DNA from 3 places in the Agrobacterium sp. ES01 genome. Region 2 is predicted to be linked to each of the others. Evidence: predicted binding sites of a transcription regulator. Region 2 holds the regulator's gene; each other region holds the start of a gene.
The links. Region 2 encodes LexA, which represses DNA repair genes until DNA is damaged. Its sites were predicted from a motif close to TGTTCNNNNTGTGTTCNG; they were not measured.

Region 1: uvrA (excinuclease ABC subunit UvrA) is a predicted target of LexA. The motif match lies at 6,710-6,727, and genes of this name have one in related genera.
Region 3: ACQQ2Q_RS03785 (glycosyl transferase) is a predicted target of LexA. The motif match lies at 3,197-3,214, and genes of this name have one in related genera.

The regions. Positions count from the first base shown of each region.
Region 1 is NZ_JBNQTH010000002.1:254,254-265,083, forward strand. It holds gene ACQQ2Q_RS09065 (peptidylprolyl isomerase) at 1-278, opposite strand, end outside; gene ACQQ2Q_RS09070 (peptidylprolyl isomerase) at 313-882, opposite strand; gene coaD (pantetheine-phosphate adenylyltransferase) at 908-1,402, opposite strand; gene ACQQ2Q_RS09080 (hypothetical protein) at 1,445-1,570, shown strand; gene ACQQ2Q_RS09085 (hypothetical protein) at 1,821-1,973, shown strand; gene ACQQ2Q_RS09090 (hypothetical protein) at 2,012-2,146, shown strand; gene gyrA (DNA gyrase subunit A) at 2,250-5,099, opposite strand; gene ACQQ2Q_RS09100 (MarC family protein) at 5,290-5,922, shown strand; gene ACQQ2Q_RS09105 (single-stranded DNA-binding protein) at 6,030-6,584, opposite strand; gene uvrA (excinuclease ABC subunit UvrA) at 6,853-9,777, shown strand; gene ACQQ2Q_RS09115 (DUF72 domain-containing protein) at 9,869-10,672, shown strand.
Region 2 is NZ_JBNQTH010000003.1:48,923-59,752, reverse strand. It holds gene moaC (cyclic pyranopterin monophosphate synthase MoaC) at 1-342, opposite strand, end outside; gene trpC (indole-3-glycerol phosphate synthase TrpC) at 339-1,154, opposite strand; gene trpD (anthranilate phosphoribosyltransferase) at 1,170-2,186, opposite strand; gene ACQQ2Q_RS09550 (SurA N-terminal domain-containing protein) at 2,213-4,099, opposite strand; gene gltA (citrate synthase) at 4,269-5,558, opposite strand; gene ACQQ2Q_RS09540 (ComEC/Rec2 family competence protein) at 5,833-8,367, shown strand; gene lexA (transcriptional repressor LexA) at 8,321-9,034, opposite strand; gene ACQQ2Q_RS09530 (VOC family protein) at 9,246-10,142, shown strand; gene kdsA (3-deoxy-8-phosphooctulonate synthase) at 10,139-10,830, shown strand, end outside.
Region 3 is NZ_JBNQTH010000001.1:731,069-741,898, reverse strand. It holds gene ACQQ2Q_RS03805 (F0F1 ATP synthase subunit B) at 1-561, shown strand, start outside; gene ACQQ2Q_RS03800 (F0F1 ATP synthase subunit B) at 564-1,049, shown strand; gene ACQQ2Q_RS03795 (ribonuclease HII) at 1,164-1,823, opposite strand; gene ACQQ2Q_RS03790 (PA0069 family radical SAM protein) at 1,978-3,135, opposite strand; gene ACQQ2Q_RS03785 (glycosyl transferase) at 3,267-3,800, shown strand; gene moaB (molybdenum cofactor biosynthesis protein B) at 3,810-4,361, opposite strand; gene ACQQ2Q_RS03775 (4-(cytidine 5'-diphospho)-2-C-methyl-D-erythritol kinase) at 4,358-5,269, opposite strand; gene ACQQ2Q_RS03770 (tetratricopeptide repeat protein) at 5,274-7,100, opposite strand; gene ACQQ2Q_RS03765 (polyprenyl synthetase family protein) at 7,226-8,242, opposite strand; gene ACQQ2Q_RS03760 (DUF2007 domain-containing protein) at 8,353-8,580, shown strand; gene ACQQ2Q_RS03755 (tRNA1(Val) (adenine(37)-N6)-methyltransferase) at 8,798-9,589, shown strand; gene ACQQ2Q_RS03750 (Nramp family divalent metal transporter) at 9,594-10,830, opposite strand, start outside.

The DNA.
Region 1 (10,830 bases), on a different contig from region 2:
AATTCAGCCTTCAGGTCCGGCTTGTCGGAGCCGCCCATGCCGGCACGTGCCGGATTGAAGTCGGAGCCACCCTTTTTGCCGAACTTCACGTCGCCGGTCTGGGCCATGAAGTCTGCGATCACGCGGTGGAAGACAACGCCATCATAGGCCCCTTCGCGCGCAAGTTCCTTGATGCGAGCCACATGCTCGGGAGCCACTTCCGGCAGCAACTGGATCGTGACCTTGCCCTTGGTGGTTTCCATGATGATCGTGTTTTCCGGATCTTTGATCTCGGCCATAGTATCTCTCCTTGTAGTGTGGGCGTTTCGCCCCTTACTTCCTGCCGACGGTGACCTTGATCATCCGGTCGGGATTTTCCACGGCGCCGCTCTGCGGATCGCCCCGCTTGATCTTGTCGACGTAATCCATGCCGGCGATCACCTGTCCGACGACCGTATACTGGCCGTTCAGGAACGACCCATCGTCAAACATGATGAAGAACTGCGAATTGGCGGAATTCGGGTCCTGCGAGCGCGCCATGCCAACGGTGCCGCGCTTGAACGGAACGTTTGAGAACTCGGCCGGTACATTGGCAAGCTTGGAGCCGCCTGTGCCTGCCCGCTCGGGGTTGAAGCCGTCTTCCATATCGCCGAATTCGACGTCGCCGGTCTGGGCCATGAAGCCTTCGATGACACGGTGAAAGGCGACATTGTCATATTCGCCCTTGGCAGCCAGTTCCTTCAGGCGCGCCACATGCTTGGGCGCAACATCCGGCAACAATTCGATCACCACCGGACCGTCCTTCAGCTGGATTGTCAGAAAGTCGTCATCTGCCGCATGGGCAAAACCGGCAAAGCCAGTCAGCATCATGATGCCGGCGGCTGCGAGGGAAATGAGTTTCATGGGGTCTCCCGTCTTGTTTTCGAGCTCATTTCTTGAGCTTTGATTGTAAGGCCTTGAGAACGGTCGCCGGCACAAATGCGCTGACATCTCCGCCCATGGCAGCGATTTGCCGGACCAATGTGGCGGTTATGGGCCGCGACGCCGTCCCCGCCGGCAGGAATATTGTCTGAAGATCCGGCGCCATCTGCTGATTCATGCCGGCCATCTGCATCTCGTAATCGAGATCGGTACCATCGCGAAGGCCACGCAACAGCAAGGTTGCTCCATTTGCGCGGGCGGCATCAACGGCCAGATTGTCGAAGGAGACGACCGAAATATCCCCTGCCCGCGCTGGCAAAACTTCCGTCAATGCCTGGCGGATCAGATCGGCGCGCTCGTCATAAGTAAACAAGGGCGTCTTGCCCGGATGTATGCCGATAGCCACGACCACCTTGTCGGCAACATTGAGCGCCTGCAGAAGGACGTCGAGATGACCATTGGTCATTGGATCGAAAGAGCCGGGATAAAAAGCAGTCGCCATAGGTGCCTTACCGTGTTTGCCGCCTTTTGTCATGGAAGCGGTTTGGCTGCAAGCGCTTTGCTTGTCTACACCACTGCCTATGTACCGCAGATGAACGCAGTATTCAGCATCGCTTCAAGCGCCTTGTGGGACAAGGGAGGCATGCAAGGCGGGATCGGCGCCGAATGAGAAGGAATACTGGAATGCTTGCCATACTCGCGCTCTCCGCCACGCTATTGTCCCTCATCGTTGAATATACGTTTCAGCTGCTTGCAGAGCGCTTTGAAATAGATGGAAACGACGAAGGCTGAACTTGCAAGCGTGTGCGCTGCCGCAATTTAGGCGTCATTCTTGTTCTTTTATCCACCTCATGCGGAACCTTTAACGAAGTCTTTCGTTTTTGAACCACGCACAAACATTTTTCCAAAGGGACCATGCCATGCGCGACAAAGTAACGGTTATCAATCTGGCCTGGATGCTGACCATGACCGCGATGCTGGCCACGTCAGTCGGCTTTTACATGAACACCGAGGATCAGGCGAGCTACTACGGTCCGCCGATCACGGCGCGGTATCACAGCTTCGGCCACTAAAGAGAGAGCCTGCGGGCACGAACGGAATTGGAGACAGCATGTTTGCAACATTGACCATACTGGCAGCGCTTATCAGTGGAATGTTTGTAATCTCGGTCGCGTCCACGATTGTCGCCTTGCGCCGCGAGCGCGAAGAGCTTGATGCAATGATGGCTCGACGCGAACTGTTCTAGGCCGTTTGGCTCTGTCCGATTGCGTCTGCCGCAACGCACGAAAAAGTCTCTGAGACGTAGGATAGCCCAGCCCCCGAAAGGGCCGGGCTATTTTTTTTACCGATTACTCAGCAGTATTGCCGGATGTGTCTTCGCTGCCGGGCTCGATCGCCGCTGCCTCGTCGGACACAACAGCCTCGCCCTCTCCCTCACCTTCGACCACGACATCCTCGTCTTCAGGCTCACGAACGCGCTCGACAGACACGACCTTTTCGTCCTTGGCCGTCGAGAATATCGTCACACCCTTCGTCGCACGGCTGGCAATCCGTATGCCGTTGACCGGAACGCGGATCAGCTGGCCACGGTTGGATACCAGCATGATCTGGTCCGCGTCGTCGATCGGGAAGGCTGCGATCAGTTCGCCGATTTCCGCAGTCTTGGAGGTATCGGTTGCGCGGATACCCTTGCCGCCACGACCCGATGTTCTGAAGTCGTAGGAGGAGGACCGTTTGCCGAAGCCACGTTCTGCAATTGTCAGCACGAACTGTTCAAGCTGCTTCATCTGCTGATAGCGCTCTTCAGACAGCTGGCCTTCTTCGACCACCTCTTCACCGACCAGTGCAATTTCTTCCACCTCTTCGCCAGTGACGGCACGACGCTCCTGTGCTGCACGCTTCAGATAGGCTGCGCGCTCCCATGGCTCGGCATCCGAATGATGGACGATTGTCATCGAGATGATGCGGTCGCCATCGGCCAGATTGATACCGCGCACACCGATGGAGTTGCGTCCTGCAAAGACGCGAACATCGGTGACCGGGAAGCGGATGCACTGACCAAGCGCCGTCGTCAGCAACACATCGTCGCCAAGTTCCGGTGTCGATCCGGTGAAGTCCGGCTCGCGGCAGGTCTCGACGGAGAGGATTTCGTCCCCCTCTTCTTCGAGTTTCATCGCGATCTTGCCGTTGCGATTGACCTGGATGAAGTCGCTGAGCTTGTTGCGGCGCACGGTACCGCGCGTCGTCGAGAACATCACGAACAGGTTGTCCCAGGTGCTCTCGTCCTCAGGCAGCGGCATGATCGACGTAATGCGCTCGCCGGCTTCCAGCGGGAACATGTTGATCATGGCCTTGCCGCGCGAGGTTGGCGTGCCGATCGGCAGGCGCCAGACCTTCTCCTTGTAGACGATCCCGCGCGAGGAGAAGAACAGCACCGGCGTATGGGTATTGGCAACGAACAGACGCGTTGCGAAATCCTCGTCCTTCATGGCCATGCCGGAGCGTCCCTTGCCGCCACGGCGCTGGGCGCGGTAGGTGGCAAGCGGAACGCGTTTGATATAGCCGGCATGCGAAACGGTCACGACCATGTCTTCGCGTGCAATCAGGTCCTCGTCGTCCATGTCCGGACCGCCTTCGACGATCTGGGAACGGCGCGGTGTGCCGAATTCATCGCGAACGGCCGCCATCTCATCCTTGACGATCTCCATGATGCGCAGGCGCGAGGACAGGATGTCGAGATAATCGGAGATTTCCGCACCGATCTTGTTCAGCTCGTCGTCGATTTCATCGCGACCAAGAGCGGTCAGTCGGGCGAGACGCAATTCGAGGATCGCGCGGGCCTGCTCTTCCGACAGGTTATAGGTATTGTCGTCATTGATCTTGTGACGCGGATCGTCAATCAGGCGGATCAGCACATCGACGTCGTGGGCAGGCCAGCGGCGTTCCATCAACTGGGTCCGCGCCGTTGCCGGATCGGGCGCCTTGCGGATCAGGGCGATGACTTCATCGATATTGGCAACCGCAATCGCCAGACCGACCAGGATATGGGCGCGGTCACGCACCTTCTTCAACAGGAACTTCGTGCGGCGGCTGACCACGTCTTCCCGGAAGGCGACGAAGGCACGCAGCATGTCGAGCAGCGTCATCTGCTCTGGCTTGCCACCGGTCAGCGCCACCATGTTGCAGCCGAACGAGGTCTGCAGCGGCGTGTAACGATAAAGCTGGTTCAAGATCACGTCGGCATTGGCATCGCGCTTGAGCTCGATGACCACACGATAGCCTTCGCGGTCGGACTCGTCGCGCAGATCCGAGATGCCCTCGACGCGCTTTTCGCGCACCAGTTCGGCCATCTTCTCGATCATCGTCGCCTTGTTCACCTGGAACGGGATCTCGGTGATGATGATCTGCTCGCGATCGCCGCGCATCGGCTCGACCCGGGCCACACCGCGCATGACGACAGAACCGCGACCGGTCTCATAGGCAGAGCGGATGCCGGAGCGACCGAGAATCATCGCACCTGTCGGGAAATCCGGACCCGGAATGATTTCCATCAGTTCCGGCAGTTCGATCGCCGGATTGTCGATCAAGGCAATACAGCCGTCGATCACTTCTCCAAGATTGTGCGGCGGAATGTTCGTGGCCATGCCGACCGCGATACCGCCGGCCCCATTGACGAGCAGGTTCGGGAACTTGGCCGGTACCACAACCGGCTCGGACATCGTGCCATCGTAGTTGTCGCGGAAGTCGACCGTATCCTTGTCCAGATCGTCGAGCAGCGAATGCGCGGCCTTCTGCAGGCGGCACTCAGTATAACGCTGAGCGGCCGGCGGGTCGCCGTCGATGGAGCCGAAATTGCCCTGACCGTCGACCAGAGGCAGGCGCAACGACCAGTCCTGCGCCATACGGGCCAGCGCGTCATAGATCGCCTGATCGCCGTGCGGATGGTATTTACCCATCACGTCACCGGTGACGCGTGCGCATTTCACATACTTCTTGTTCCAGTCCAGACCCAGCTCGTTCATGCCGTAGAGAATACGGCGATGCACAGGCTTTAAGCCATCGCGGACGTCGGGAAGTGCGCGGCTCACGATCACGCTCATGGCGTAATCGAGATAGGACCGTTGCATTTCCTCGATAATGGAAATCGGCTGGATATCGGACGGGAATTCGCCGCCGCCGGGAGTATTTTGCTCAGTCAAATCAGGTCACGATCTCTATTCAGAATCACTACTCAGCTTATAGCCGAAAGGGCGTTGCAGCGCCAATTTCGCCAGCCGTTTTAAACAGACTTTTGCCCGCGAAGTAAACGGCCTGAAATGATGTGGTAACGCGGGGTTGCACCCGCCCCCAAGGCTCGGTCATATATGGGCTCAAACGAGGGACTTAGCCATGGCTAGCGGCGATATTCTTATCAACGCCTTCACGACCTTGCTGGTGACACTGGATCCGCCGGGGCTTGCGCCGCTGTTTCTCGGGCTGACAAGTGGAATGAATTCCGTACAGCGCCGTATGGTGGCGTTGCGCGGAACGCTGATCGCCTTTGCCATTCTGGCAGTCTTCGCCATTTTCGGCGCGCGCATTCTCGATCTGCTCGGCATCTCCATCGGTGCCTTCCGCATTGCCGGCGGCATCCTGCTGTTTGCCATTGCCTTCGAAATGATCTTCGAGAAACGGCAGGAGCGCAAGGAAAAGGCGCGCGACCAGGCCGTCACCGAAGATCACGCTCAGAACATCGCTGTCTTTCCGCTGGCGCTACCGCTCATCGCCGGCCCCGGTGCCATTTCCGCAACCATCCTTCTGTCCGGTCATCTGCCAAGTGCAATCGAGCGTATGGAACTGCTGGCCGTAATCGCTGTGTGCATGTGTCTGGTGCTGGGTGCGATGCTGATCTCCGGCCCGCTCAACCGCTTTCTCGGCAATACCGGGCGCATGATCCTCACCCGATTGCTGGGCGTGCTGCTGGCGGCTCTGTCGGTCCAGTTCGTGGTCGACGGTGTGAAATCGGTGATCACCGGCGCGTGATGGCGCGTTGCTTTCGCATTATCGCCACTGAACCGGATGTCAGAATCGGAAAAGGGCCGCAAGGCCCTTTTCCTGCAAACACCAATGTTCGGCCTGGCGCCTCTCGATCAAAACGGAATATCGTCGTCCAGATCGCGTGAGAAATTGCCGCTGCCCTGATTGCCGCCACGGGCGCCACCGCCAGCGGCTGCACCGCCCTGGGCGCCGCCGCGCGACTGGTTGTAGTCGTCGTAACCGCCGCCGTTGCCGGTACCGCCGAAATCGCTGCCGCCACCGAAGTCGCCGCCGCGCGATGCGCCGCCACCGTCGCCGCGCCCGCCCAGCATGGTCAGGTTGCCGTTGAAGCCCTGCAGCACCACTTCCGTCGAATAACGGTCATTGCCGGTCTGGTCCTGCCATTTGCGGGTCTGCAGCTGGCCTTCGATATAAACCGTCGAGCCCTTCTTCAGATACTGCTCGGCAATCTTGCACAGACCTTCATTGAAGATCACCACCGTATGCCATTCGGTTTTTTCGCGGCGCTCGCCGGACGTGCGGTCGCGCCAGCTCTCGGATGTCGCGATCCTCAAGTTTGCGATCGGTCGTCCATCCTGGGTGCGGCGGATTTCCGGATCCGCTCCCAGATTGCCGATCAGAATGACCTTGTTGACACTACCTGCCATAACTCACATCCTTGCCGCTATCATGGCGGCCCTATTCATTGCCTCGTTTGCGCACACCTTAAAGCAAAGCGCAGCGCGATTGGATTTTACTGGCCAGAATTCGGCTTGTAATCCACAGCCAATTATGTTCTTTTTTTGTTCTATAAATTGCCTATGATCCTGTCAACCGAATCGGGGAGATTGCAGAGAGTTTCTTGCATTCGCCTCGACACCGGCTTGTCGATGCCTACATAAAGACCCGTCCTCCTCCCTGACAGGCTTGTTATCTATGAGTGATCTGAAGACCATTTCCATTCGCGGCGCGCGTGAGCACAACCTCAAGGGTATCGATATCGATCTGCCGCGCGACAGCCTCATCGTCATGACCGGCTTGTCCGGCTCGGGCAAATCGTCGCTCGCCTTCGACACGATTTACGCCGAGGGTCAGCGCCGATACGTCGAAAGTCTGTCGGCCTATGCCCGCCAGTTCCTTGAAATGATGCAAAAGCCGGATGTCGACCAGATCGACGGGTTGTCGCCGGCGATCTCGATCGAGCAGAAGACCACCTCGCGCAATCCGCGCTCGACGGTCGGCACTGTCACCGAGATCTACGACTATATGCGTCTGCTCTTTGCCCGCGCCGGAATTCCCTATTCGCCGGCCACCGGCTTGCCGATCGAGAGCCAGACCGTGTCGCAGATGGTCGACCGCATCCTCGCATTCGAGGAAGGCACGCGTCTTTATATATTGGCGCCGATGGTGCGCGGTCGAAAGGGCGAGTATAAAAAAGAACTTGCCGAGCTGATGAAGAAGGGCTTCCAGCGCGTCAAGGTGGACGGCACCTTCTACGAGATTGCAGACGTTCCGGCGCTCGACAAGAAGTACAAGCACGATATCGACGTGGTGGTCGACCGCATTGTGGTGCGTCCGGATATCGCCAGCCGCCTGGCCGACAGCCTGGAAACCTGCCTGCATGTGCTGGCGGACGGTCTGGCGATTGCCGAATTTGCAGACAAGCCTTTGCCGCCGGAAGAAACGGCAGCGGGCGGTTCGGCCAACAAGTCGCTGAACGAGACCCATGAGCGGGTGCTGTTTTCGGAAAAATTCGCCTGCCCGGTCTCCGGCTTCACCATTTCCGAGATCGAACCGCGGCTGTTTTCCTTCAACAACCCCTTCGGTGCCTGCCCGACCTGCGACGGTCTTGGTTTCCAGCAGAAGATCGATGAAGCGCTGATCGTGCCCGAGGCCGAGCGCCGGTTGAACGACGGGGCCATTGCTCCCTGGGCCAAATCCTCGTCGCCCTATTACAACCAGACACTGGAAGGGCTGGGCAAGGAGTTCGGCTTCAAGCTGTCGAGCAAATGGTCCGATCTGCCGATGCCGGCGCAAAAGGCGATTTTGCACGGCACCAAGGAGAAGATCGAATTCAATTATGCCGATGGGGCGCGTTCCTACAAGACGGTCAAGGAATTCGAAGGCATCGTGCCAAACCTCGAGCGTCGCTGGAAGGAAACCGACAGCGCCTGGGCACGCGAAGAAATCGAGCGCTATATGTCGGCCGCCCCCTGCCCGGCCTGTAACGGCTATCGCCTCAAGCCGGAAGCGCTGGCAGTCAAGATCGACGGTCGTCATATCGGCCAGGTGACGGAAATGTCGATCAAGAATGCCGGTGCCTGGTTCGAGACACTGCCGGAAAAACTGACGGCCAAGCAGAACGAGATCGCGGTTCGCATCCTCAAGGAAATCCGCGAACGCCTGCGCTTTCTCAACGATGTCGGCCTCGACTATCTGTCGATGTCGCGCAATTCCGGCACGCTGTCGGGCGGCGAAAGTCAGCGCATCCGGTTGGCCTCGCAGATCGGCTCGGGCCTGACCGGCGTGCTTTACGTGCTCGACGAACCCTCCATCGGCCTGCACCAGCGCGATAATGCCCGCCTTCTCGATACGCTGAAGCACCTGCGCGACATCGGAAATACGGTGATTGTGGTCGAGCATGACGAAGATGCCATCCTGACGGCGGATTATGTGGTCGATATCGGCCCCGCCGCCGGCATCCATGGCGGTCAGGTCATCGCCGAGGGCAGCCCTCAGGAGATCATGGCCAACTCCAAGTCGCTGACCGGAAAATACCTGTCCGGCGAGATGGGCGTTCCGGTGCCGGACAAGCGGCGCAAGCCCAAGAAGGGGCAGCGCATCAAGATCGTTGGCGCGCGCGGCAACAACCTGAAGAATGTGACGGCGGAAATCCCGCTGGGCGTCTTCACCTCGGTGACCGGCGTGTCGGGTGGCGGCAAGTCGACCTTCCTGATCGAAACACTCTACAAGGCCGCCGCCCGCCGCATCATGGGCGCACGTGAGAACCCGGCCGATCACGACCGCATCGAGGGCTTCGAATTCATCGACAAGGTGATCGATATCAACCAGTCGCCGATCGGTCGCACCCCGCGTTCCAACCCGGCAACCTATACCGGTGCCTTCACACCCATCCGCGACTGGTTCGCCGGCCTGCCGGAAGCCAAGGCACGCGGCTATCAGCCGGGCCGCTTCTCCTTCAACGTAAAGGGCGGGCGCTGCGAAGCCTGCCAGGGCGACGGCGTCATCAAGATCGAGATGCACTTCCTGCCGGATGTCTACGTCACCTGCGACGTCTGTCACGGCAAACGCTACAATCGCGAGACGCTGGACGTTACCTTCAAGGGCAAATCCATTGCCGACGTGCTGGACATGACGGTTGAGGAAGGTGTCGACTTCTTCTCGGCGGTGCCAGCCGTGCGCGACAAGCTGCAGGCGCTGTTCGATGTCGGTCTTGGCTATATCAAGGTCGGCCAGCAGGCCAATACGCTGTCGGGCGGCGAGGCCCAGCGCGTGAAGCTCGCCAAGGAGCTCTCCAAGCGCTCGACCGGTCGCACGCTCTACATCCTCGATGAGCCGACCACCGGCCTGCATTTCCACGACGTCGCCAAGCTTCTGGAAATGCTGCAGGAGCTGGTCAACCAGGGCAATTCGGTGGTGGTCATCGAGCACAATCTCGAAGTCATCAAGACTGCCGATTACATCCTCGACTTCGGCCCCGAAGGCGGCGACGGCGGCGGTGAGATCGTTGCCACCGGCACACCGGAAGACATCGTCAAGGAAAAGCGCTCCTATACCGGCCAGTTCCTTAAGGAGCTTCTGGAGCGCCGGCCCATGAAGAAGGTGCAAGCGGCGGAGTGAGGGATAAAATATGGGCCTGCCGCTTTCGCGGCGGCGCCTGGTTTAGGTTGAATTTAGGTATACTTGATCGATTTCTGACTGGAGATTTTCGATGACCAAATCCGGCAAAATCCGCACCGGCATCGGCGGTTGGACGTTTGAGCCCTGGGAGGGCACGTTTTATCCAGACAAACTGGCCAAGAGGCGCCAGCTGGAATTTGCCAGCCGCGCGCTGACCGCGATCGAGGTGAACGGCACCTATTATTCCAGCCAGAAGCCCGCCACCTTCGCCAAATGGGCCTCCGAAGTGCCTGATGATTTCATCTTTTCGCTGAAGGCCAGCCGCTATTGCACCAACCGCAAGGTGCTGGCCGAGGCCGGTCCATCGATCGAGAAGTTCCTGACCCAGGGGATTACCGAGCTTGGCAGTCACCTCGGCCCGATCCTGTGGCAGTTCATGAAGACCAAGAAGTTCGAACCGGAGGATTTCGAGGCTTTTCTCAAGCTCTTGCCGAAAGAGCAGGACGGAATCGCCCTGCGCCACGTTGTCGAGCCGCGGCATGAGAGCTTCTGCACGCCGCAATTCATCGAGATGCTGGCAAAACATAATGTCGCCGCCGTCTGCGCCGATCACCATGATTATCCGATGTTTGCCGATGTGACCGCCGATTTCGTCTATGCCCGCCTGCAAAAGGGGGCGGACGAGACGCCGACCTGCTATCCGCAGTCGGACATGAAAGACTGGGCAAACCGCTTTGAAACCTATGCGGCCGGCGGTGTGCCGGATGATCTGTCTTTGATCGCTCCGGACCGGACCGCTGACAAGACGCCGCGCGATGTCTTCGCCTTCTTCATCACGGGCGGCAAGATCAATGCGCCCAATGGGGCAAGAGAGCTGCAATCGCTTGTGGCCTAAGTTTGCGGTGCAACTTTTCATCGTCAAATTGTGACAATGGCGAATCTGGGCTAGGTTCGGTCGTAGCGCTGCGCACATCCATTGCAAAAGCTTGAAATTTTACGTCTGTCGCGGACTGGTTTGTCCAGCCCGCGCATCTTTCTGTTCAGGGATCATCA
Region 2 (10,830 bases):
GACACCCGTCTGACCGGTCAGTTTGGCCGTAGCCGTCACTTTCAGCCCCGGCAGGGCGATATCCTCGACAATGTCGACCGACACTTTGGTCAGCATAAGCGGATGGCATAACGGAATGAGCGACGATGTCTGCTTGGCGGCCATAATGCCGGCAATGCGGGCAGTTGCGATGACGTCACCCTTTTTGGCATTTCCCTGGCGGATAAGGGCCAGCGTGGCCTCAGCCATTTTTACCCGACCTTCAGCGACGGCGATGCGAACCGTTTCGGCCTTGTCGCCAACATCGACCATATTGGCTTCGCCGGAAGCGCCGATATGCGTGAGCTCGCCGGGCGCTGTCATTCGGCAGCCATGGCGCCTTCTACGCCCGTGAGGAGCATGCGCGTGGCCGCTGCAACATCAGCCTTGCGCATCAGGCTTTCTCCCACCAGGAATGTAGAAATGCCGCAATTTTTAAGGCGCTGGCAATCCGCATGGGTGAAGACGCCGCTTTCGCCCACCAGCAGACGACCTGGCGGCACCATGGCAGCAAGTCTCTCACTCACGGCAAGATCGACCTCGAAGGTGCGCAGATTGCGATTGTTGACGCCGATCATCGGAGAGGTGAGCTTGAGCGCCCGCTCCATTTCGTCTTCGTCGTGGACTTCGACCAGAACATCCATGCCCAGATCGAAGGCCGCGCCTTCAAGGTCTGTCGCTTCTGCGTCAGACAACGACGCCATGATCAGCAGAATACAGTCAGCACCCCAGGCGCGCGCTTCCAGCATCTGGTAAGCGTCGAACATGAAATCCTTGCGCAGGGCAGGGAGCGCGCAGGCGGCACGGGATTGCGTCAGGTATTCGGGCGCACCTTGAAAACTCGGCCCGTCTGTCAGGACGGACAGACATGTCGCGCCGCCAGCCTCATAGGCCTTTGCCAGTTGTGGTGGATCGAAATCCGGGCGAATGAGACCCTTGGAGGGGCTGGCCTTCTTGATTTCAGCGATCAGTCCAAATGTGCCGGTATCCGCTTTCGTCTTCAACGCGCTATAAAAGCCACGAACCGGGTCTTGGTCGGCAATACGCGCCTTCAGTTCGGCGGCTGGAACGGCGGTTTTCGCCGCTGCGATTTCCTCGCGCTTGTAAGCCTCGATACGCTTCAAGATGTCGGTCATGGTGCCAGCCTAAACTCAATTGCTCTGGTTGGAAACGGCAATCAGACGCTCGAGCGCCTGCGTCGCCTTGCCTTCGTCAAGCGACCTGGAGGCGATGTCCATGCCTTCGGTCACGGAAGACGCCTTGCCGGCTATGACAAGGGCTGCCGCTGCATTGCAAAGGGAAATATCGCGGTATGCGTTTCTCGCTCCACCCAATACATCTTTCAAAGCGGCTGCATTGGCAACGCCATCGCCACCCTTCAATTGATCGAGCGTGACTTGCGGCACACCAAAATCAGCAGGTGTCAGCTCGAACTCGCGTATCTGACCATTTTCGAGGGCTGCAACCTGCGTCGTGCCAGTGGTGGTGATTTCATCCAGCCCGCTTCCATGGACGACCCATGCGGCAGTCAGGCCGAGGTCCAGAAGCGCTTCGGCAAGAGGCCGCACGAGGTCGGGAGAAAAGACGCCGAGAAGCTGGTGCTTGACGCTCGCCGGATTGGTGAGCGGGCCAAGCACGTTGAAAATCGTGCGCGTTCCAAGCTCGACCCGGGCCGGGCCGACATAGCGCATTGCAGGGTGATGCTGGGGCGCGAACATGAAACCGATGCCGGCCTCTGCGACGCATCGGGAAATTCCGGCGGGATCGAGGTCAAGTTTGACCCCCAATGCCGACAGGCTGTCGGAGGCACCCGATTTGGACGACAGGGCGCGGTTTCCGTGTTTGGCGACAGGCACACCCGCACCTGCCACAATCAGCGAGGCCAGTGTCGAGATATTGTAGGTCCCGGTTCCATCGCCGCCGGTTCCAACGATGTCGATAGCGCCTTCAGGCGCTTTGACCGGCAGCATCTTCGCGCGCATCACCGATACCGCACCGGCAATCTCGTTGACGGTTTCGCCGCGCACGCGCATGGCCATCAGGATGCCGCCGATCTGGGCCGGGGTGGCGTCGCCAGACATGATCAGTTCAAAGGCGTCGCTTGCCTCGCTGCGGGTCAATGCTTCGCCGCCGGCGAGCTTGGCGATAAAGGGCTTGAGACCGCTCATATCCTCAACTTTCCTTGCCGTTTCACCTAGCGGACAATGGCTTGCTGGGCCAGGTTCTGGTTGACCGAGACGCCGTATTTCGTCTGCAAGCCGGAGACCATCTGATCGAGAATGTCATCGCCGGCAGCGTTGGCAAGCGTCGTGGACTGCTGGTCGTCGTTGTTCAATACTGAGGTCGTCGGCTGGTCATTCACTTCGGTCACCTTCAACACAATCTGTGTCGTTGGATCATTGCCGGGCGCAGAGGCGACGGTACCTTCCGGACCGCTAAACGCTGCCGATACTGCAGCGCTGCCAAGGACCGGATCATCCGTGCCGCGCTGGATTCCGCTTTTGCTCTCTACAGCGATTGCAAGTTCGGCAGCAACGGCGTCCATGGTTTCACCGTTCTGGATACGGGTCTTGATGTTTTCAGCCTTTGCGCCGAGCGCAGTCTTTTGCTGTTCCGCAGTCCAGTCGGCCACGGCCTTGTCGTGGACTTCTTCAAGGGTGCGGTCGCGCGCTGGTTCGATGCCGGTAACTTCAAACCAGATATATCCATCCTTGCCGAAATTGATCGGCAGTGGCTCCACACCGACTTCGGTCTGGAACGCCTCGCTCAAGAGCTTTGCACCGGCTGTCAGGTCAACATCCTTGCCATCGGGATCAAGTCCCCGGGCGTCGACATTGGCCACCTTCACAACCTTCAGATTGAGTTCCTTGGCAACATCATCCAGCGATGAGCCGGAGGCGCGCAGGTCCTCGAAACGGTCGTGCACATCGAGAATATCTTCGACAGCTGCAGCATCGGCAAGTTCCTTGCGGATCTCGTCCTTGACCTCGTCGAAGCTGCGCGTGCGGCCATTCTTGATATTGGTGATCCGCAGGATTACCGGGCCAAAGGCGCCGTCGATCACGGGCGTTATCGTTCCTTCCGTCTCGACTGCAAAGGCAGCATCGGCAATTGCCGGATCCGGCAGTTGTGCCTTGGTGAAATCGCCAAGGAGAACGTCTGTCGCTGTCTTGCCCTGATCGGAGACCAGTTGATCGAAAGTGGTTCCCGACGCCAGTTCCTCGGCTGCTGCATCAGCGACCTTGCGGTTTTCAAACGGGAGCTGTTCGATCGTACGGGTGCCGGGGATTTCGTAGGTCGCCTTGCGACGGTCGTAATCCGCGCGAACGGCGTCTTCCGTGATGGAGGCCGGCGCAGCAATATCCGAAGGCTCAAGCTTTACATATTCCAAGCCGCGATATTCAGGCGCGCGATAACGGCTCTTGACGGTCTCGAACCATGTCTTCAGCGTGTCTTCCGAAGGAGCCGCGACGGGATCGATATTGGCGTTGGTGAGCAGCAGGTAATTGATCCCGCGGCTTTCCGTGCGGTATTTCTTCAGAGCATCGATGAGGACGGTCGGTGCTGTAAAGCCATCGGCCGTTGCCTCGACAATCTGGGTGCGCACAGCGACCTTGGAGCGCTCCTTGATGTAGTCGTTCTCGTTCAGGCCGGAATTGCTCAGCCGTGTCGAGAAAAGCTGGCGACTGAATTTGCCACTGGCGTCCTTGAATGCAGGATCATCGGCAATGAGGCTTGCGAGACGATCTTCGGAGAGCCCGATATTCATGTTTTTCGACAGCTGATCGAGGGCGGCACCGGCGGCGAGCTGCGAGTAGACCTGGCTCTCGACGCCCAGGGCGCGAGCCTGTTCCGATGTGAGCTGCGTGCCAAAGCGGCGGCTCATATCCGAGAGCGTGCGCTGATAGGCCAAGCGAAACTCGCTCGAGGATATCTTCTGGTCGCCGACCGACATGACGGTGTCGGAGGTGTCGCTGACCAGCGAGCGCGAGACGCCCCAGATGCCGAAGGATGCGACCAGCAGCAGGAGAAGGATCTTGGCTACCCAGGTTTTGGCAGCTTTTCTCAACATGTTTAACATCGGGACGCGAACCTCGTGTCTTTTTATTGCCTGCGCGCGAAGCGGTTGACGTTCCTTAAAGCAAAGTTTCAAGGAAATGAAGGGATAGCAGGGGAAAAGGCTGCGGCTATTGCGCAAAGAAAAAGGCCCGGCAAATGCCGGGCCTTCATCAGGTGCCTGATCTCTTGGCTTAACGCTTGGAGATCGGTGTGTAATCGCGAGTCGGTGCGCCGGTATAGAGCTGGCGAGGACGACCGATGCGCTGTTGCGGATCTTCGATCATCTCGTTCCACTGGGCGATCCAGCCGACTGTTCGGGCAAGCGCGAACAGAACGGTGAACATGGTCGTCGGGAAGCCGAGTGCGCGAAGCGTGATACCCGAATAGAAGTCGACGTTCGGGTAGAGCTTCTTTTCCTTGAAGTAGTCGTCGTTGAGCGCATATTTTTCGAGCTCCAGCGCCACCTGCATCAATGGATCGTCGCCACGACCGGTTGCATCAAGTACCTCATACATCGTCTTCTGCATGATCTTGGCGCGTGGATCGTAGTTCTTGTAGACGCGGTGACCAAAGCCCATCAGACGGAACGGATCGTTCTTGTCCTTGGCCTTGGCGATGTATTCAGGGATGCGTTCAACAGAGCCGATTTCGATGAGCATGTTGAGCGCGGCTTCGTTGGCGCCACCGTGAGCAGGCCCCCAGAGGCAGGCAATGCCGGCTGCAATACAGGCGAACGGGTTGGCACCGGAAGAACCAGCGAGACGAACCGTGGATGTGGAGGCGTTCTGCTCGTGATCGGCATGCAGGATGAAGATACGGTCCATGGCACGGGCCAGAACCGGGTTCACCTGATATTCCTCGCAGGGAACGGCAAAGCACATGCGCAGGAAGTTTGCCGCATAATCCAGGTCGTTTTTCGGATAAACGAAGGGCTGGCCGATATGGTACTTGTAGGCCATGGCGGCAATTGTCGGCATCTTTGCGATCATGCGCAGCGAGGCAACCATGCGCTGATGCGGATCGGTGATATCGGTCGAGTCGTGGTAGAAGGCCGACAGAGCGCCGACGGTACCAACCATGACAGCCATCGGATGGGCGTCGCGGCGGAAGCCGGTGAAGAAGCGGCTCATCTGTTCGTGCACCATGGTGTGATGCGTGACGCGATGATCGAAATCCTTCTTCTGAACAGCTGTTGGCAGCTCGCCATAAAGCAGCAGATAGCAGGTCTCGAGGAAATCGCCTTGTTCGGCCAACTGTTCGATGGGGTAACCGCGGTGCAGCAGAATGCCTTCGTCACCATCGATAAAGGTGATCTTGGATTCGCAGGATGCGGTGGACGTGAAGCCCGGGTCGTAGGTGAAGGCGCCAGTGTTTTTGTAGAGTGCGCCAATGTCGACAACGTCTGGACCAAGGGTGCCAGTTTTGACAGTCAGGTCGACAGTTTTGCCACCGAGATTTATTTCAGCGCTTTTGTCCGTCATGCTAATCCTCCGAATGGGCGGGAGATGCCCTCAAATTGGGCACCACAGGTTAAGCGTCAGGCATTAGCTATATGATCCGAAGGTTAATGCCAAGCTATCGACCCGCCAAATTGTGCACTGCACTGCATGCGCTGCACTATCTGACCTGATGAACGCGCGTATACCGCGAGCATGTTCTGCTTAACAATCAACCGCTTCGCGAATAAGCTGTCCTCCGTGACTTGGTGTCGGCTTGGTTGTTGCCGTGAGCCGGACACTTCGTGGGGGCCGTACCATGCATGAAGCGTTGGAAAAGCACCTGGATACGATGCGGTCTGTTGGCAGGCCGCGCCCTGTCGCGCCTGTGCCTTCACGTCTGCGCCATACGCGCGAAGGAATGACGCGGCCGCGGTCTGCCCCCGAGTTCAGCGCGTTTTTTTCACGCCTTGCGAGCAGAAGCGCGGCATGCCTGGAAGACGAGCGTGATCACGGCCATGTTTTCCTGTTTCTGCCGGTTTTCATGGGTACTGGCGCTATTTTATGGTTTGCGGCTGATGATCCGCCCAAGCTTTTCGTGTTGATTTTGCTCTTTTGCGGTCTGGCTTGTCTCGGAGTTGTCAGCCGCTATCGCAATCCGTGTTGGCACTACGTCTTGCTGGCCTCGATGCTCATGACCGCCGGGTCTTTGTTTGCTGTTTGGGAAACGGCGCGTCTGGATACGGTCATGCTGGACAGCCCGGTCACGACTCATATCACAGGCATTATCGAGCAGCGAGAGGAGGGGGCGAGCGGCGAATGGCGCTATATCGTCCGTATTGCACAGACCCGAGAACCCCAGTTACGGCGCCCGCCTTCGAGAGTTTCGCTGGTGGCGCGCGCGGATCATAGACCATTTATGATCGGTGCCGCGATTGAGGGGAGGGCCAGATTATCTCCTCCCTCGGGGCCTGCGCTACCCGGACTGAATGACTTTGCCTTTTCTGCCTATTTTGACGGCATTGGCGCTATCGGCTTTTTCCTCGGCGCGCCTGATGTCGGCGATTCGACCCTATCCGACCAACCGCAAACGGATTTTTTGACCTCTGCGCAACGGGCATTGGCATCCAATCTACTGTCGGTGCGTGGCGCTATCGGCGAGCGGATACGAACGGCAATCGGCGGAGACGAAGGTGCTTTTGCTGCGGCGATCGTGACAGGTGAGCGGCGGGCGCTTTCAGAGCCCGTCCTGGACGACCTGCGGCGCTCCGGCCTTGCCCATGTGATTGCGATTTCCGGCCTGCATATGGCGCTGGCGGCTGGATTGTTCTTTGTCGGTCTACGGGTGGTGTTGAGCCAGTTCACAGGCTTTGCGCCATCCAGACCGATCAAGAAGTATGCAGCCGCTGGCGCGCTTGTCGCGGCATTCTTCTATCTGATGATTTCGGGTGCCCAGGTGTCGGCGCAGCGCGCTTTCGTGATGATGGCAATCATGCTCATGGCTGTGCTATTGGACAGGCCAGCGATCAGCATGCGCAATGTGGCACTGGCGGCCACGATCATACTGGCAATCTCGCCCTCCGAAGTGATGGGGCCAAGCTTTCAGATGTCATTTGCAGCAACCGTGGCGCTGGTGGCTGGATATTCCGCGTGGCGTTTCCGCAGATCCCGCGACGGCTATTTCGACTTTTTGCCTGATATGCCCTTTGCCGGTGCGATCATCCGCGTGGTTGGCGGGCTGATCCTCACTTCCGTGATTGGTGGTTTGTCGACGGCGATCTTTTCGTTGGAGCATTTCCACCGCCTCGCCGGCTATAGTTTACCGGCCAATCTGTTGGCGATGCCGATCATCACATTTGTGGTGATGCCGGCCGGCCTGGTGTCGATGTTGCTGATGCCCATCGGCCTCGACAGACTTCCGCTTGACGTCATGGGGCATGGACTCGGTCTCGTCATCGCGATCGCCCATACTGTCGCCGAATGGGGTGGCGATGTCGGTAGCGCGCGACTGGCCCGTTGGGTTTTGCCGTTAGCGGTTACGGGCATGCTGATACTGGCACTGCTTCGAAGTCGCATCAGGCATATTGGCACCGCCATCCTCGCAGGTGGTCTGATCACCGGATTGGCGCTTCCTAAAGACAGGACTGCCGATCTGCTGATCTATGAGGACGGTCGTCTGGTTGGGTTGATCGGCAATGGGGTCGACAATGCGGACGTGATCGCCACTACGAGCGCCCGACCGCCGGGCTTCATATTTACCCAATGGCAGAACGGTTTGCAGCGCCACAGCCATCAAAAACCTGCTTTCGAAGAGGATGCCTTGCTTGCCGAGGCGATTGCGCCGCGGGACATCACGACCCCTGATGGTGGTCGCCGCTTTCCCGTGCTTTCGGAAAATGCGATACGCTACGCCAGCGCGAAACTCGCGCATATGTTGGACATGTCGGTCGACGGCCAGTTCAGCTGCCTGAACAAGGTCTGGTGCGTTGCCCGTATCAGCGGGGGATGGCGGGTGGTCACACTTGAGGAGCCACGGCTTTCAGGCCTGGCCTGCGATCTCGGTGATATTGTTATTTCTGCGCGACGGCTTGGCTATGACCATTGCCGCTCGGGCGCGAGATTGATCACGCCCGATACACTTCGCAAAACGGGCTCTTTGGAAATATGGCTGGGCCCACACAGCAACGGGGCAATCGCTTTGCGCTCTGCTTTTTCCGGCCGTGCAAGGCCTTGGAGCCTGCATCGCAGATATGATTGGCGCAGCGGTCGCTATGATATGAAACTCGTGGAGACCGTGCTCACCGACCTCAGTGGTAGCGGCGGATCAGGCCGACCAGCTTACCCTGAACCTTGACCCTGTCAGGCCCAAAGATCCGTGTTTCGTAAGCCGGATTGGCCGCTTCCAGAGCAATCGACGCACCCTTGCGACGGAAGCGCTTCAGGGTTGCTTCCTCGTCATCGACCAGCGCCACGATGATATCGCCCGGACTGGCGGTCGAGCCGTTGCGGATGATCACGGTGTCGCCGTCAAGGATGCCGGCCTCGATCATCGAGTCACCCTTGACCTCAAGCGCATAATGCTCGCCGCTGCTGACCATTTCGGCGGGAATGCTGATTTCATGAGTGTTGTTCTGAATGGCAGAGATTGGCACACCGGCGGCAATGCGGCCCATTACCGGAACGGAAACCGTATTGTTGTTGTCTTCGCTCGGCTGGCGCAGCATCGGCGGTGGCGTCTTGCCGCGGCTGCCTTCAATGACGCTGGGCGAGAAACCGCCGCGACGTGGCTGCATGCTGGGTGAATAGGCTTCGGGAAGCTTGATCACTTCCAGTGCTCTTGCCCTGTTGGGTAGCCGGCGAATGAAACCGCGCTCCTCCAGCGCTGTGATCAGACGATGGATGCCGGATTTGGAGGCCAGATCCAGTGCATCTTTCATTTCATCAAAGGATGGCGGCACGCCGGACTCCTTCATTCTTTCGTGAATGAAGAGCAACAATTCCTGTTGTTTGCGGGTCAGCATTGCGATTCCCTTTGATGAAACAAATCCAGAACATACACTATCTGTTCCAGTTGTGTTCTGCAAGTGACTAAATTTTTGTGAGGCTGGCAACAATGGAATTGATGGGTCGGCGCGTGCGCATCAGGGCTACAATGCTCGATAAATTGCGATGTCTTGTGTTTGAGCCTGCGATGGCGCACAACCGACGCGTTTTTATGCTGAGGAACCGTTTATGGATTCATCGTCTGTTTCGCCGGCCCGCGCGCTCGATCATATTGTCCTGCCTGTCGGCGCGCTTGGGGTCGCACGCAACCGGTTGACGGCGCTCGGTTTTACTTTCGCAGCCGATGCGCTCCATCCATTCGGCACCGAAAATGCCTGTGTTTATTTTTCCGAAGGCGGATATCTGGAGCCTCTGGGTGTTGCCGATCCTGAGAAATGCCACGACGCGATACGGCAGGGCAATGTGTTTGTGGCGCGCCATGAAGCGTTTCGGGCAGATCGTGGCGAGGGGCTGTCGGCCATTATTGCCGAGAGCCGCGACGCGGATGCGGATCACGCAAGGTTCGAGGCAGAGGGACGGTCTGCCGGCAAGATGCTGTCTTTCGAGCGACCTGTTCAAGCGGCCGATGGAAGCGAGGCGAAAGCCGGTTTCAAGCTGGCTTTCGCCAGGGATGAACAAGCGCCTGACCTGCTGCTGTTTGCCTGTGAGCGACTGTTGCCGCTGGCCGTCGACAAGGAGGCGCTGGCGCGACACGACAATGGCGCAGTGCGTGTGAGTGGCGTGATCTTGACGGCGGAAGACCCCTCAATATTTGAGGGTTATATCGATGCTGTGTTGCAGACGCATGCTTCAGCAACCCGTGGCGGCAGACTGGAATTCGCTGCCGGCGGCACTCAGATAGAAGTGATGACGCCGGACGGATTTACCCGCAGCTATGGTCTATCTGTAATGAGCAGGACCGCCGGTCTCGAGGGCGCGGGATTAGTCTTTGCCGTGGGCGATCTTGGCGTGACAGGTGCGCTTCTTGCCGCTAATGGCATTTCTCACGAAGCCCGGGAGGGTCGCCTTGTGGTTCCACCATCGGCGGGTCAAGGCGTAACATTCATATTCGAGGACAAGGCATGAGCATTTCACCAAATTCAAGCGTGGTCGTTGGCGATGGCGCAAGCAAGGTCACCTTTTCCAATAGCGCGCGATTTTCGTTGATCGCCGGCCCTTGCCAGATGGAGAGCCGCGACCATGCCTTTATGATGGCTGGCGAGATCAAGGAAATCTGCGACACGCTCGGCATCGGCCTCGTCTACAAGTCCTCCTTTGACAAGGCCAACCGGACATCTCTGTCTGGAAAACGCGGTATCGGGCTGGAGCAGGCACTTGAGGTGTTTGCAGACCTTAAAAAGGAATTCGGCTTTCCTGTGCTGACCGACATTCACACCGAGGAACAGTGTGCCATCGTCGCGCCGGTGGTGGACGTGTTGCAAATCCCGGCCTTCCTCAGTCGCCAGACCGACCTGCTGGTCGCTGCTGCCAAGACTGGTCGTGCGATCAACGTCAAGAAAGGCCAGTTCCTCGCGCCCTGGGACATGAAGAACGTGCTCGCCAAGATCGTCGAAAGCGGCAATCCGAACGTGCTCTTGTGCGAGCGCGGTGCATCCTTCGGATACAATACACTGGTGTCTGATTTCCGCGCCTTGCCGATCATGGCGGCCATGGGGGCACCGGTGGTGTTTGACGCGACCCATTCCGTGCAACAACCGGGCGGGCAGGGTGGATCGACCGGTGGCCAGCGCGAATTCGTTGAAACGCTTGCGCG
Region 3 (10,830 bases), on a different contig from region 2:
CAGGAAACTGCGGTAGAGGACCATAACACGGAGACCGGTGTCGCCCACGAGCAGGGACACGGCGGTGGCGCTTTCCCGCCATTCGACCAGACCACGTTTCCGTCCCAGCTGCTTTGGCTGGTGATTACATTCGGCCTCTTCTACATGCTCATGCAGAAGGTCATCGTGCCGCGCGTGGGTGGTATTCTGGAAAGCCGTCATGATCGCATTGCGCAGGACCTCGACGAAGCCGCACGGCTGAAATCGGAAGCCGATGCAGCGATTGAGACCTATGAGCGTGAATTGACCCAGGCCAAGGCCAAGGGAAATGAAATCGCCTCGACTGCACGTGCAGCTGCCAAGGCCAAGGCCGACGCGGAACGCACGGCACTGGAAGCTGAACTCAACGCCAAGCTTGCGGCAGCCGAAGCCAATATCGGTGAGATCAAGACCAAGGCTCTTGCCGAAGTCGATGAGATCGCCAGCGAAACGGTATCGGCCATTGTCGAGCAGCTCATTGGCGCCAAGGCCACCAAGGCGGACGTCAAGTCTGCCCTGACAGCATCCACCAAGGAGGCATGATCATGGCATTGGACGCAACATTATTCGCTCTTGTCGGCCTGATTCTCTTCTTCGCGCTGATCGTTTATCTCAAGGTGCCGGGCATGCTCGGCAAGGCGCTTGATGAACGCTCCGACAAGATCCGTGAAGATCTGGCCGAAGCCAAGCGCCTGCGTGAAGAGGCTCAGCATCTGCTGGCCGAATATCAGCGCAAGCGCAAGGAAGCAGAAGCGGAAGCTGCAAGCATCGTTGCCGCTGCAGAGCGCGAGGCTGCAGCTTTGGCTGCCGAAGCCAAGCAAAAGACCGACGAGTTCGTGGAACGCCGTACTGCGCTTTCCGAACAGAAGATCAAACAGGCTGAAGTCGATGCGGTTAACGCCGTTCGCTCCGCGGCCGTCGATCTGGCCATTGCGGCTGCTGAAAAGGTTCTCGAAAAGAAAACCGATGAAGCTGTGCAGGCCAAGCTGTTCAAGGACGCTGTCGGACAGGTCAAGTCACGTCTCAACTGAGAATGCGACCATACCCTTTGAACGAGGCCGGGTTTTGCCCGGCCTTTTTCGTTTGTGCTGTCGACTGTGTTGCACAGACAATTGCAGCGATGTTGGAGGGGTAGGGGCCGGATCTCAATCCAGATCGCTGCGGAATGTTTTAAAGCTCAGGCGATGCAGCGGACAGGGGCCATGCTCGACGATCGCGCTGCGGTGTTTCGCAGTGCCATAACCGGCATGGATCTCGAAACCATAGGCAGTGTGGACCGTGCCGGCCCTTTCCATCATCCGGTCACGGCTGACCTTGGCAATGATGGATGCGGCCGCAATCGAGACACAGCGTCCGTCGCCCTTGATCACGGCTGTTCCCGGGCAGTTGAGGCCCGGCGGCACATCTCGTCCGTCGGTGAGCACGTGCGCGGCTCTCAATTCAAGACCGGCGACGGCGCGTCGCATGGCATCGAGGCTTGCCTTGCGGATATCCGTCTTATCGATCAGTCGCGCGCTGGAGCTTGCGATGGAAACAAAGGCTGTGGCCAGGATTTGCTCAAACAGCTGATCGCGTTTTGCAGCCGACAGTTTCTTGGAATCGTTCAGCCCGTCCGGAATATTGTCGGGGTCGAGAATGACGGCAGCTGCGACCACCGGGCCGGCCAGCGGCCCGCGCCCGGCCTCGTCCGTTCCGGCAACGGGCCAGACGCCTTGCCGCCTGAGCGCAAGTTCCATGGAAAAATCAGGCCCTTTGCTCAGGTCCTGAAAGAGTGTGGGAGAATCGGGCGGCGCGCGACGTTTCATGCGGCAGAAGTCGCACGCCGACCCGATTTCCTGCAAGCCCCCGATTGGCGCGTAAAGGGGATAAAAAACGCGCCAGGCGGCAGTCCGGGGGCATTTTCCAGCACATGGCGGTGCGCCGGAACCTCAAGGCGTCAGCGCAGGCTGACAGCCAATCTCAAAGAAGCGACAACTGCACACCGCCGCCAGCCGGCGGAATGAACAGGTCATCGCGCAGGTGAATGCTGCGGCGGGTCATCTTCAGCCGTTTCGTCGCCATTTCGAAACGACGGCTGATCTGCCAGGCATAGGGGCCTGCACCTTTCATGCGCTTGCCGAATTCGGCATCGTAATCCTTGCCACCGCGCATGGAGCGCACCAGCGACATCACGTGACGATAGCGGTCCGGATAATGCTGCAGCAACCAGTCCCGAAACAGCGGGCTGACCTCCAGCGGCAGCCGAAGCAGCACATAGCTTGCCTCGGCAGCGCCGGCTGCCTTGCCAGAATCGAGGATACGCTCGATCTCGTGATCGTTGAGGGCCGGAATGATCGGGGCCATCATCACCGCAACCGGAACACCGGCGTCAGACAGGGTCTTGATGGCTTCCAGCCGTTTCGACGGTGTCGAGGCACGCGGTTCCATGGCACGCGACAGCTTGCGGTCGAGCGTGGTCACGGAAATGCCGACCTTCATCAATCCGCGCTCGGCCATGGAGGAGAGAATATCGAGGTCTCTCAGCACCAGAGCGGACTTGGTGACAATCGCCACCGGATGATTGGCCTTGTCCAGCACTTCGAGGATCTGCCGCATGATGCGCCACTCCCGCTCGATCGGCTGATAGGGATCGGTATTGGTGCCGATGGCAATCGTTTTCGGCTTGTAGCCAGGCTTGGACAGTTCCCGCTCCAGAAGCTTTGCCGCATCAGGCTTGGCAAACAGCTTGGCTTCGAAATCCAGTCCCGCCGAAAGCCCCATATAGCTATGGGTCGGTCGGGCGAAGCAGTAGATGCAGCCATGCTCGCATCCGCGATAGGGATTGATCGAGCGATCGAAGGGAATATCGGGCGAATCATTGCGGGTGATGACGGTGCGCGGACGTTCCACCTGGACTTCCGTGCGGAAGGGCGGCATGTCCTCAAGCGTCATCCAGCCATCGTCAAAGGCCACGCGCTCCGTCGGCTCGAAACGCCCGGACGGATTGAGCCCGGCACCACGGCCACGCCGCCGGTCGACCTCGATCCTGAGGCCGGAGGCGGTGACCATGGCATCGGCAATATCTGCCGTGTTCACAGGCTGGAATGCAGCCTGCGTCATATGAGTCAGCTCGTTCATCGAATTCTCCCGTGCGCAACCAGTCGTCCCGCTCAAGTGACTTTATTCCTATCCGTAAAATGAGAACAATGCAAGAACAAACTTCGAAATCCACAGTGGTATTTCGTTGTGCGATGCGGTAAACATAGCGAATGTTGACTGTCATCATGGAGTGCCGCAACCAGGAACCCGAGCTGGCCCAGACCTTGGCAGGTCTTGTCGTCGGCGCGGTGGAGGGCTTGGTAAGCGATGTGATCGTACTGGATCATGGATCCAGCGACGGCTCGTCACGCGTTGCCGATGCGGCTGGCTGCCGCTTTCATGCCGATTGGGACATGAAGGACATCGTGCGTTCGGCGCGGGGCGAGTGGATATTGCTGATCGAGCCCGGTTCGCGTCTGCATGGTCGCTGGATCGAAGAAATCCATGAATATATTGCACTCAACAAGCGCCCTGCGCGCTTTACGGTCGCCCGTCCTTATCGAATGCCATTCTACAAGCGCATTGTGCGCTCCAGTCCGCCACTGGAGCAGGGTTTCCTGCTGACCAAGGACCAGGCATTGACGATTGCAAAGTCTGGCACGGATCTTGGAACGCTGGCACGCGGCCACAAGCCCAAGCAGTTGCTGACCGAGATGATCCCGTCCTGGGTCGCCCGCCGGGGCAGGTCGCTCGCCGGCGCGTGAAGCTTTGGCTTAGCCTTTTCCGCCACGCTTCAGATGTTCATCCAGACGCGGCATGATTTCCACGAAATTGCACGGCATATGGCGATAGTCGAGCTGCGCCTTCAATATTCCGTCCCAGGCATCCTTGCAGGCGCCGGGAGAGCCCGGCAGCACGAAGATGAAAGTGGCATTGGCAACGCCGCCGGTCGCGCGGGACTGAATGGTCGAGGTGCCGATCTTGTCGTAGGAAATCCGGTGGAAGACTTCTGAAAAGCCATCCATGCGCTTTTCAAACAGCGGTTCCAGCGCCTCCGGTGTCACATCCCGTCCGGTAAAACCGGTCCCGCCGGTTGTGATCACCACATCGATGTCATCGGATTTCGTCCAGGCTTCCACCTGCGCATAGATCAGTGCCTTGTCGTCGGTGACGATGGTGCGGTCCACCAGTCGGTGACCGGCCTCTTCGATCCGGGCGGCCAGCGTATCTCCGGATTTATCGTCGGCAAGCGTGCGGCTGTCGGAAATGGTCAAAACCGCGATGCCGACGGCAATGAAGGGACGTTCGTCGTTGATCCGGCTCATGCTGCATCTCCCGCCATTGTCGTCGTTGCCGCAAAGTACCAGTCGGGCCTTCTGCGCGATAGGCTATCTGCTGCGGCTTGTGCTGCGACAAAATCACTGTAGATGCCAAAGCAACTGGCACCCGAACCGGACATGCGCACCAGTTCAGCACCACTGTCGGCCATCCGTTCTGACAGCGCTGATATATCCGCCAGCAATGCGCGTGCGGGCGGCTCAAGATCATTGCGCAGATCAGCTAGCCACGCGATCCAGTCACCCGTCGACGCGTTCTGAGGACTAGCGCCAGCCGGCGGATTGGTCTTGGTCGTCAGTTGCTGGAAGATCGCAGGCGTAGAGACACCCTTCAACGGGTTCCCGAGCACCACGGCAAAGGCCGGCATGTGAGAAAGCGGTTGCAGCATGTCACCGATGCCGCTCACACGAAGCGGTCGGGATGTCATGCACATGGGCACGTCGGCCCCCAGTCTTACGGCAAGTGCCGATAGCACATCGCCCTCAATCTCTGCCTGCCACAGCTGCAGCAACCCTCTGATGGCGGCCGCCGCATCCGCAGACCCGCCACCGATTCCGGCAGCCACCGGCAGGTTCTTCTCTAACGTGATCGCGACAGGTGGCGCCGGATGACCGGAAGCAACAAGGGCCTCACGCAGAAGATCGCGTGCCTTCAAAACGAGGTTTTGCGCTTCCGGTTCGGCGGATAACAGCGGCCCAAAACGACCCTCCAGATGAAAGCTGTCGGTCTTGGCAGGTGAAAATGTCAGCTGATCGCCCAGCGCGGCAAATGTCACGATACTGTCGAGCAGATGATACCCATCCGCACGCTGGCCGGTGACATGCAGGCAAAGATTGATTTTGGCCGGTGCAGTTTCCCGCACCGTGCCATCCACGGGGCTTGGACGCTCCGTCATGATATCAGGACTTCTTGTCCACTTCGCCTTCCACTGGCGCTGCGTCGGCAGGTTTTTCCGCGGTCGTGCCCGCATCGTCCTTCACCGGCGGCAATCCATCGGCGATCTTGGCCTCGAGCTCTGGAATAAGCGTCGCTTCAGGCTCGGATGCCAGTGCCCGCTTCCACTGATATACGGCTTCGAGCTTGCGGCCGACGCGCCAATAGGCATCGCCGAGGTGGTCGTTGATGGTGGCGTCGCCTGCCTTCAACTCGATCGCGCGTTCCAGTTCGGTCACGGCGTCATCGTATTTTTCCAGGCGGTAGTAAGCCCAGCCAAGCGAGTCGACGATGTAACCGTCATCAGGCCGCAGTTCGACAGCCTTGCGGATCATGTCCAGCCCCTCATCGAGGTTGCGGTTCATGTCCACCCAGGAATAGCCGAGATAGTTGAGGACCTGCGGCTGATCGGGGCTGAGTTCCAATGCCTTGCGGAAATTCGGCTCTGCCTTGTCCCATTCTTTCAACCGTTCATAGGCAATGCCGCGCTGGAAGAAGACAGGCCAATGCACCCGGTTCGGTGCAGGGCCGATCTCGTCTACGGCCGTGTCGTAATTGGCGGCCATGGCCTTGTAGTCCTTGGCGTCCGACAACACGCTGCCATAAGCCAGATAGCTGCGGAAATTCTTCGGATCGGACTCGATCAGCTCCGCCAGATGCTTGCGTGCCTCGTCGATCTTGCCGTTCTGCGCCAGTGCCAGACCCAGCTGCATTTCTGAAATCCGCGCCATGGGCGAAGTATCCGGCACGGACTGGTAGTATTTGATCGCCTGTTCCGGCTGATCGTTCTTTTCGGCAATCCCGGCCAGTAGGATCAGCGTGTCGGCAGCCTTTGGCGCCAGCGCATGGGAAAACTGCAGGTAAAGCGTCACCGTGTCTTCGGCGCCCGGGCGGTTCAAGGCACCGCCAACGGAAAACAGCACAGCGGCCGCCCCTTCCGTTGCAGTGCTGACGACCGGTTTTGGCTTCTCGCCTGCGTTGATCTGATCGCGCATCGCCTTGAAGGGCGCGTAATCGCGGATCATCGCGTCGCCGATGGAAATGGCGTCCAGCGCCTTCTGCTTGTTGCCCTGAGATGCTTCCAGCGTCGCAAGGGCAATCACGGCACGGCTGAAGGTGTCGGTCGCAGTCGCCCCGCCGTCTCGATCGGTCACGGCCTCATTCAGGTGGCGACGCGCGGTATCGACATCGCCCAGCATGGCTGCAGCAACACCGGCATTGTAGTTCTTGAAGATGGCATACCATGGCGGACCGTCGAGATCGTCCATCATGGCCAGCGCTTGCTTGCCTTTGCCGGCACCAAGCTTTGCCCAGGCAACCAGAAGCGAATTCATCAGGCGGTCGAGATCGTTGGGGCCGTCATAGGCGAGCAGCTTTTCAGCCGCGTTGAACTCACGACTCCGGATGGCGTCAAGCCCGCGCGCAACGGCGGTCACCCGTTCTACCGCAGCATCGTTTTTCAGATCCTTGGCGTATTTCACGCCCTGATCGAAATCGCCCTTCATGAAATGCGCCAGCATCAGCCTCTGGCGAATTTCCACATTGCCGGGGTCCAGATCGAGAGCCTTCTTGTAGAAGACAACAGCGTTGACGAAATCGCGATCGGCATCGGCCGTGCGGGCAGCGAGAAACGCGCCTGAAAACGTGTCGATATCCGAAGGGTCGAAATCGCTGGTGTCGACCGAAGCCTTTGCGTCCCCGGCAGCAAAAGCGTCCATCTGGCCGGGTGCCAGCCACAAGAGGGCAGCGAAGGTTGCACTGGAAAGAAGACGGATGGCAAGTCTTTGCCGCATGAAAAAGCCTTTCAACAAGCGAGCGCCGGGCTCAGCCGGTGAGGTGAGTCGCGAGAGGCGAACTGATTCCGCAACACAATGGCTTTTTTGAAGCCGAGCCGCAAGGCAATGCCACGCCCGGCCCGTCAATTCACACGGGCCACGCAGAAATCGATCACCTCCATCAGGGCATCCTTGCAGGCCCCGTCCGGAACCGGTGCCAGAGCATCGCGGGCAATGGTCCCGTAATGCAGCGCGCGGGCGATTGTGTCGTTCAGACTGCCATATTTTGTGATCAGGCCGAGTGCCTTTTCAAGCTGGGCATCATCCGCATTGCCGCCCTCGATCGCGTCCTTCCAGAAGGCGCGTTCTTCCTTGGTGCCACGGCGATAGGCGAGAATGACCGGAAGGGTGATTTTGCCCTCGCGGAAGTCGTCGCCGGTGTTCTTGCCAAGGTCGGCAGATTTGCCGCCATAGTCCAGCACATCGTCAACCAGCTGGAAGGCGAGGCCCAGATTCATGCCGTAGGATTTGAGCGCATTGCGACTGGCTTTGTCGACGCCTGCAATGATCGGTCCGACTTCCGAGGCTGCGGCAAAAAGCGCAGCCGTCTTGGCGCGGATCACCTGAAGGTAGTCGTCCTCGGTGGTTTCCATGTTCTTGGCGACCGACAGCTGTAGCACCTCGCCTTCGGCAATCACGGAAGCGGAGGTGGCAAGCACGTCCAGAGCATCGAGCGAACCGACTTCCACCATCATCTTGAAGGCCTGGCCGAGCAGGAAGTCGCCCACCAGAACGCTTGCCTGGTTGCCCCAGATCATCCGCGCCGTCGACTTGCCGCGCCTAAGATCGCTTTCGTCCACCACGTCGTCATGCAGCAGGGTGGCCGTGTGCATGAATTCAACGCTGGTCGCGAGCTTGATATGGCCTTCGCCCTGGTAGCCGAACATCTGGGCTGCCGCGAGCGTCAGCATCGGCCGCAGCCGTTTGCCGCCCGAAGAGATCAGGTGGTTGGCCACTTCCGGGATCATCTCGACATCGGATCCGGCCTTTGACAGGATCAACTGGTTGACCCTGTCCATGTCCGAGCGCGTGAGGTCCACGAGCGGCTGGACAGAAGCCTGTTTGTTTTTGCTTTCGCCAAGCGGTATGACAACGCCCAATTTAGGCCACTCCTATTCACATGATTGAGCCGGACAATAATAAATGGCTCCGTCGCACGGCAAGAGGCGATTTGTCTCGTTGCACTCTAAAAAGGCGGTTTTTGCAGGAAATGCGTGAACTCATCCGAACCAATGACCCCGTTCTGCTCTCCTTTGCGGAAAGCCTTATGAAGGAAGTGGGCATTCACCACATGATTGCCGATCAGGCGACCAGCATCATAGAGGGATCTCTCGGCATGTTGCCGCGTCGTTTTCTGGTGGAGGAGGACCGCGCCGACGAGGCGCGCGCGATTTTGCGCGATGCGGGTCTTGAGGCGGAATTGAGAGACGAGGTGTGAAAGCGGTGTTCTATTTGGGTTCAGGGGTGAGGAGCGTCTCGTTTTCGGTAGTGCGGCGCGGGACCTGCCACTCGAAGTCCTGCCGCACATCGTCAGACTCCGTCGGCTCGAAGAGAGCTGGCCCATCGCGCCGTGCCGATATCTCCACCTGTGGGGGAGATGCCCGGCAGGGTAGAGGGGGGCTTTCCGATCTGACTTCAAAGTCGAGGCGTCCCCAATGAGCTTGCCGGCCGAAACCACCGCTGAGCATACCGTCGACGCCTTCCACCGCGGCGGCTTCCATCTGGTTCAGCCCAAGGGTCGCGGGCATCGGGCAGGCATTGATGCGATGTTGCTCGCGGCACTGGTCGATGCCGATCGACCGGTGAGGGTGGCCGACCTCGGTGCGGGAGCCGGCGCGGCCGGTCTGGCGGTTGCCACCCGGTTGCCGCAGGCGTCCGTCACCCTTGTCGAACGCTCCGCCGAGATGGCCGACTATGCCCGCCGCAGCCTTGTTCTGGTCGAAAACGCCCATCTGGCTGACCGCATCGCCGTTATCGAGAGCGATGTCACGCTCACCGGCAAAGCACGGGCTGAGGGCGGTCTTGAGAATAATGCATTCGACCATGTGATCATGAACCCGCCCTTCAATGACGGCGCGGATCGTGTCACGCCGGATGCGTTGAAGGCCGAAGCCCATGCCATGACCGAGGATCTGTTTGAAACCTGGATCCGCACGGCAAGTGCCATCACGGTCTCGGGCGGGCAATTGTCGCTGATCGCAAGGCCGCAATCCCTGGCTGAGATCATTGCCGCCTGCGGACGCCGCTTTGGCGGATTGCAGATCACGCCTGTGTATCCGAGGCGCGGTGAAAACGCAGTGCGTATTCTGGCAACGGCGATCAAGGGGTCTCGGGCAAGGCTGTCCTTGCGCGCGCCTTTGCTGATGCACGACGATCCCGAAAGCCATCGCTTTGCAGCCGACATTGATCGGTTGATCAATGGCCGGGTGGCATACCGACGCGCTTGAAACACTACATTGCGGCACCTGACAGGAAATCGATCACCAGCTTCACATTGAGCAGGCTGATGAGACCGGCGATCAGGAGAGCGATGCCAGACAGCCAGCGTGGTGAGACCAGTGCGCCCATCTTCATGCGGTTGGCGGTCATCGTCACCAGCGGGAAAACCGCAAAGGGAAGTTGAAGGCTCAGTACCACCTGGCTCAGGATCAGCAATTCGGCAGTTCCGCTCTCGCCGTAGAGAATGGCAACGGCGCCGGCTGGTATGATCGCCAGACCTCGCGTGATCAGGCGCCGCACCCATGGCCTGACGCGAATATTGACGAACCCCTCCATCACGATCTGGCCGGCAAGGGTTGCCGTTGCTGTCGAATTCAGGCCGCTGCACAAAAGGGCTACGCCGAACAGAATTGGTGCCAGTGAACTTCCAAGCAAAGGGGCAAGCAACGCATGGGCATCGCCAAGCTCGGCCACTTCATGATGGCCGCTCTGATGAAATGCCGCTGCGGCGAGGATCAGGATTGCGGCATTGACCAGAAAGGCAAAGGTCAGCGCCAGCGTGGAGTCGATGGTGGCGAAGGTCAGCGCCTCGCGCTTGCCCTTCGGGGTCTGCTCGATATGGCGTGTCTGCACAATGCCGGAATGCAGGTAGAGATTATGCGGCATCACTGTTGCGCCGATAATCCCGATGGCGATGTAGAGCATGTCCGGATTGAGCACGACCTCGCGGTCCGGCAGGAAGCCCGCAGCCACATCCGACCAGTCTGGATTGGCAAGCGCCAGCTGCACGGCGAAACTGCCGCCGATGATCGCTGTGAGCGTAATGACGAAGGCTTCAATCCAGCGAAACCCAAGTCTCTGCAGCATCAGGATGATGAACACGTCGAGTGCGGTGATCAGTACGCCGATCTCCAGCGGAATGCCGAAGATGAGCTTGATGCCAATGGCTGTGCCGATCACCTCGGCAATGTCGGTCGCGACGATGGCGACCTCCGCCAGAAGCCACAGCATGATGCCCGCAGGCCTGGAATAGGTATCGCGACAGGCCTGTGCCAGATCGCGCCCGGAGGCGATCGCAAGCCGGGCGGACAGCGACTGCAACAGCACCGCCATAAGGCTGGAAAGCAGAATGGCAACCAGAAGCGTATAGCCGTAGCGCGAGCCGCCGGCGAGAGACGTCGCCCAGTTTCCGGGATCCATGTAGCCGACCGCCACCAGATAACCCGGACCCAGAAACGCCATGGCCCTT